2 regions of the Lysinibacillus sp. NPDC056220 genome follow, and region 2 is predicted to be linked to the other one. Evidence: riboswitches for the same ligand, from Rfam matches in the RefSeq annotation. Region 2 holds a riboswitch; the other holds the start of a gene.
The links. A riboswitch is a leader RNA that binds a small molecule or an ion and turns the genes downstream of it on or off. The one in region 2 is predicted to bind cobalamin.
Positions count from the first base shown of each region.

Region 1: linked by a shared signal. The riboswitch ahead of ACOZBY_RS11715 (ABC transporter substrate-binding protein) and the one ahead of ACOZBY_RS08540 (energy-coupling factor ABC transporter permease) in region 2 are both predicted to bind cobalamin.

Region 1 covers NZ_JBMOXD010000003.1:333,504-336,648, forward strand. Annotated here, with positions in the region: gene ACOZBY_RS11710 (precorrin-3B methylase) at 1-539, opposite strand, end outside; gene ACOZBY_RS11715 (ABC transporter substrate-binding protein) at 592-1,587, opposite strand; cobalamin riboswitch at 1,752-1,939, opposite strand; gene ACOZBY_RS11720 (GTP-binding protein) at 2,114-3,145, shown strand, end outside.
Region 2 covers NZ_JBMOXD010000002.1:712,044-715,188, forward strand. Annotated here, with positions in the region: gene ACOZBY_RS08525 (energy-coupling factor ABC transporter ATP-binding protein) at 1-285, opposite strand, end outside; gene cbiQ (cobalt ECF transporter T component CbiQ) at 282-1,058, opposite strand; gene ACOZBY_RS08535 (energy-coupling factor ABC transporter substrate-binding protein) at 1,061-1,333, opposite strand; gene ACOZBY_RS08540 (energy-coupling factor ABC transporter permease) at 1,335-2,081, opposite strand; cobalamin riboswitch at 2,227-2,411, opposite strand; cobalamin riboswitch at 2,670-2,851, shown strand; gene ACOZBY_RS08545 ((2Fe-2S) ferredoxin domain-containing protein) at 2,994-3,145, shown strand, end outside.

The sequences.
Region 1 (3,145 bases), on a different contig from region 2:
ATCCCTACTCTCTTTGCAAAGAGAGTACCCGCCTGTGCTTTCGTCCCCATAGGAATGGCTCCTAGATAAACATCAAAGCTCTCATGCTGATAGACCAAACCGATGTCATCATATGTGGGATTATAACAGGCGGATGCACAGCCATTCACATTGACTCGCATTCTTGCAGGCACGGTTATACCATCCAACGCCTGATAGAGCTGTTCTGTTTGAGGAACTGCTTCCATTTTTTCACCGTCACAAAAATCACATGCTTTCATAACAATATGAGGCCCTGACGATGCAACAAACAGTCCAGCCTCCTGTAAGGCACGGGTAGCTTCAGTTAATTCACTAGAGGGAATCGATAATAATATGCTATAGGAAGCCGAGTATTTAATGGCTCCCTTCTCTCCTACAATTTCTGCTATTTTTTGAAATTGGGCTGGTGTGTAATGCTTATTGATAATGCCAGGGCTTACTGCTAATCGCGAAAATCCACCTTGCTGATTAAGGGTCTCAAATGTTTTATCTGGTATGTTTTGACGAAATGCGTTCAATAGTTATCGCTCCTTAAGAAAAAGGAGCTAGCACTTTGCTAGCTCGAAATTTTTAAAAGTTTTCTGGGTAGAAGCCCTTAGCTAAAATTTGAATGGCCTCTGCTGCACGGACCCCTTCAGATGCCGCTGAAAGTGGAAGGATGACAAAGCGATCATTTTTGACTGCTTCCATTTCCTTCAAGGCTGGATCTTTTTTTAAGAAATTTATCTTTTGTTCAGCCGTTGTTTCACCATAATCAATTATGACGACCACCGCTGGATTGCGATCTACTGCATCTTCCTTCGACACGGTTGTCCACCCTGACTCCACATCTCCAAAGATATTTTGACCGCCAGCGATTGTCACCAGCTCATTCATAAAGTTTTGGCCAGCTGTGAATACATCTTTTTCACCACTGTCAAAGACTAGCACACGTAAATTTTCTCTATCTTTTGGTAATTTAGCTTGAACTTCTTCGACATCTTTTGTCATTTGTTCAATGAATGCTTCGCCGCGATCTTCCACGCGGAATATTTCTGCAATATGACGAATATCAGTGAAAATATCCTCTAATGTTGGCTTTGTCATATTAGAAGCTGTATGTAAATACGTATGAATTCCTAATTCCTCAAGCTCCTCTGGTGTTCCTACACCTTTTTCACCAAAGCCACTTTTCCAGCCTGCATACAAGAAATCTGCCCCGGCATCAATGACTTGCTCCTTCGTTGGGTATTGATCTGAAAGAACAGGAACTTTATCGTAGGCTGCTTGAAGCGGCTCGTAGATTTCGTCATCTAAATAAGCAGTCCCTACCATGGAATCCTCTAGCCCTAATGCAAGCATAATTTCTGTCACATGCTGATTTAAGCTGATTGCCTTTGTAGGTGCTTCCTTATAGGTTTGGGTAGTTCCATTATTTTTAATGATTACCTCAGTCGTTGTCGCCTCAGACGGTTCAACTTTTTCAGTTTGCGTTGCTGAATCAGGCTTGTCCTTTGTACCACACGCTCCTAAAACTGCGATGAGCGCGATGAGCATGACCAGCCATATACTTCTCCATTTTTTCATGTCCTTTTCTCCTTTGTTGTCATAAATATAGAAAGAAATCAGAGACTTCTTTGCTACCAGGATCATTGGAAGGGCATAAAAAAACCCTCTTGTCGCCAAGAGAGTAGCATAGTGAAAAAACGGTATAGTTACCTTTATCACTATCCCCATCCTCGTGGTTCTTAGTTAGCATACACATACTGGCAGGTATCCTGGCTTAGGTTCATCATCTATACACCTTCCCATAGTTAAACTACAGTGGCATCCTGTATAGACTCCCCATTTACAGTTGCGGGACAGCATCGGAATTACACCGATTTCCCTTTTAAGCAAAATGACAAATGCCATTTGCACCAATATGTTCTATTCATTCTATTGATAGACTAGCAGTTCATGAGTTAATTCGCAATCAGAGTAAATTGCAAAATCTGCAATCATCATTATATTAGCACTATTTCGACAAAAAGACGAATCATTTTACAAGAATTATTTGGCTAGTATTCTGATACAATGAGAACATAGCCACCTATAGAAACGAGGATTTAGTATGTACAAGACGATTGGGGTTCTTGCTCATGTTGATGCAGGAAAAACAACCTTTTCTGAGCAAATGCTTTATCATACAAATAGTATTCAAGCGCGGGGTCGTGTCGATCATCAGGATGCCTATTTAGATAATCATGAGCTTGAGCGTAAACGTGGCATTACAATATTTGCCGAGCAAGGTCGCATGACTATCGGCGACGATACATATACGCTGATCGATACACCAGGGCATGTCGATTTCTCCCCTGAGATGGAGCGTGCCATTCGGGTCATGGATTATGCCATCATTATTATTAGTGCTGTAGAGGGTATACAGGGTCATACAGAAACTGTATGGCAGCTTTTACGGAACTATCATGTCCCTACACTCTTTTTTATTAATAAAATAGATCGTGACGGAGCAGATGTGAGAGCTGTTATGACTCAGCTGCATAAGGATTTCTCAGAACATGTAATCCTCATAGATGAACCACTGCAGGAAAACTATGTTTCAAGCACGATTATGGAATGGCTGGCAGAGCGTGATGAAGAACTGCTAGATAACTTTTTGAATGAAACATTGGAACATCGCCAATGCATGACTAGACTACAAACGATGATTAAAAATGAGGATGCCTTTCCTTGTTTTATAGGTTCTGCGTTGAAGGATGAAGGCATTGAGGAATTTATTGCTCAACTTCCATTCCTAACGGGTACTCACTTCGAGCCAGAAGCACCTTTTCAAGGAGAGGTCTTTAAAATACGCCATGATGGACATCAACGTTTAACGTTCATCAAGGCCCTTACAGGCAAGTTACATATTCGGGATGAATTTACATTTGGAGATATCACAGAAAAAGTAACAGAAATTCGCCTATATAACGGCAGTCGATTTGAAACTGTTCAGCAAGTTGAGGCTGGTGAAATCTTCGCTGTTAAAGGGCTCAGTCAGGCAAATATTGGGGATCGAATTGGCAGTAAATTGCTATCACTGCCCTATGAGCTTGTCCCTACATTACAGGCAAAAGTTCAATATGAGGGTGAGCAACATATA
Region 2 (3,145 bases):
AAGCTGATTATCAGCATCTTGAAAGACAATTCCCACCTGTTGGCGAAGTGCTTTTAATGCTTTTCTACTATATTGAAGTTCGTTCCCATTAAATGAAATGGTTCCGGCTGTCGGTTTCAAAATGCCATTAAGATGTTGAAATAAAGTGGATTTTCCTGCTCCATTATGACCGAGTATAGCGATTTTTTTCCCTTTTGGAATGTCTAGTGAAATATCTGTCAAAGCCTTTGTTCCATCTGCATAGGTATAAGACAAATTAGTCAGTTGAAAATAATATGCTGTCATGAGAAGTATCCTCCATATACGATAAGGAATAAAAAAATAGCCATCATGCCGAGCCAGTTTTTTTTATTATAGACGGCCGTTTCGTGCCAATAAACCGTTTCACCGCCACGTGCCTGCATGGCATTGTTAAGCTCTCGACTACGCTGAAACATTTCAATAAACAACGCTGTAATCAGCATAGACATCGAACGTAACCATTGCATGGGTGAATGATGGCCAAGGCGGGCTTGCTGGGCTAAATGAATTTTTTGCATGCTTTCGAAAAAAATAAAAATAAAACGATAGGTGAGTTCTACTAACTCAACTAATAAAGGAGGGAGCCTCCATTGGCGAAGCACATAACAAATCTCTTGTACAGATGTTGTTAAAATTAAAAAATATAAGCAGCTTATACTGCCGAGTACGATAAAGAATAGCTGCTGTGCGGTAGCGATACTGGCTCTCCCAATAAAAATTGTCCAGCTCATATACGTAAATGATCCCATATGGGCTGGTAATACATGCGTTGCTGGCGCTATCGAAATTAGGATGGAGATGAGACTTGTGAATAAGAAAAATCCTGGTAGTAATAATAGCTTCGCATAGTATTTTAGTGGGATTGTCGCACCCCAAATGATAAAAGCACTCATTACAAAAAATGTAATGAGTGAAAGTCGTTCCTCTCTCATAATAAGCGTGAATAAAAGTAGTCCTAATGAAAATATCATTTTTTCTAGAGGATGAACGTACGCTAGCTTATTGAGATACGCATACTTATCAATGAGTAACATCATTCTTAACCTTCTTTATGCTTGCCACGCATATAGCCGATAAAGTAGCCGATAAAACCAGCACCAATAGCTGCTTGTAGCACGAATAATAAGCTTTCAATTTCACCACTGGGCGGTTCCCATAAACTATCAAACCATGGCTCATACTCTGCATTAATCTCTCCAATGGCAGCTTCGGCTTCACCATCAGCTCCGCCAAATTCTGCTCCCTTTTGGACGAAGAGCGGGATAATGGCCAATAGCACTACAATCGCTAATAGTAATAAATTTCGTTTCATATTAGTGCGCCTCCTTTGTAGAGAAAACACGTAAAGACTTTAATTCGCTAATATTATATTTTTTCATGAAGTTCATGACAATAACTGTTAATATCCCTTCACTCACAGCTAACGGGATTTGTGTTAAGGCAAAAATACTTGCGAACTTTGTAAATGAAGCCATAAAGCCACCGACTTCAGATGGGAAAGCAAGTGCTAATTGAATAGAAGTCACCACATATGTACCTAAATCCCCAAGCATAGCCGCAAAGAAAATAGCTAATGAAAACGATAACCCCATTTTTTGCGCCCCTTTAAATACAAAGTAGACGATAAACGGACCTACGATAGCCATCGAAAATGCATTAGCCCCTAATGTTGTGATTCCACCATGTGCTAAAAGTAAAGATTGAAATAATAAAACAATTGTCCCGATGACACTCATCGCTAACGGTCCAAATAAGACTGTTCCGAGACCTACCCCTGTTGGATGTGAACAGCTCCCTGTAACTGAAGGGATTTTTAAGGCTGATAGAACAAAGGCAAACGCACCAGACAGTCCCAGAATCATTTTTGTTTCTGGGTTTTCTTCGATTGTTTTACGAATAGAGCGCAATCCTAAAATAATAAATGGGACGGAGATTACCCACCAAAAAATAGCCCATTCGATTGGTAAAAAACCTTCCATGATATGCATGGCGAAGGCACGTTTTGGCACCATTAAAAAAGCCAATACAAAATAACTAAGTTTCCACCAAGACAGCTTCAATTTTCTTCCTCCAAACTATAAATAGATTTTTAGAATGTAGCGTGCGTAATAAAAAAAGCACTTTTCCGTTGTTGGAAAAGTGCATAGCTAAAAAAGCAAATAACATTCTCATCTGCTAAGCCGCACACCTATCCTCGTAGGATGAAACGATCACATATTTTCGGCAGGTCTCCTGGCTCTAGTTCAACACTTTATAGGTCTTCCCATCCATTGGACAGTGACATTTTCTATAAAGCTCCCTATTACAGTGGCGGGACCGCGCCGGACTTGAACCGGCTTCCCTTTTAAGTAAAATGACGAGCATTTTACACCAAAAATAGTAAGTTGTGAGATTTCACGACAAAGTGTACCACGAATTTCCATAAATATGCTATACTTTTTTATAAAAATTTTGAAATAGACTATCAATGTCGAAAATTCTGATTACTAAGGATTTTGAGAATAAAAGGGAACAACACCAATTTTAAATAACCAAAAACTCTCTGATAAAATTGATAAATTTGTCATGAATTTTTAAAGAAATATTGAAATTTTAAAATAATAAGATATGATTAAGACAGTTTTCTATTAAATATACAATTAAAAATTTCATATAAAACGTCGATAAGTGCTCGAAAAACTCGAGATAATAGGGAAATTGGTGAAAGTCCAATACAGCCCCCGCTACTGTAATAGCTGATGAAATCGCAATGCCACCTGTGCAAACTAGGGAAGGTGCGACAGTAAAATGAAGCTTAAGTCAGGAAACCTGCTTATCAGATTGTGCATGCAAACTTTTCGGAGGGAGAAGTTGAAGCAAAAGCGAGGATCTGTCTTTCAGTCTATTCGTTTTTATTTGGCTTCTACAAACCTTTACTCTTCGGGAGAGTAAAGGTTTTTCTTTTTCCAAAAGCAAAAGAGGGGAGACATAAAATGACAACGTGGAATTTAGAGGGGATGAAAACACATCTCTTTATTTGCAATGGCAGTAGCTGTATGAACAAGGATGGAGAAGAAATTACCCAAGCTATACGGGACGAAATACAGCGAAACGCACTAGATAAAGAAATACATACGACAAGAAC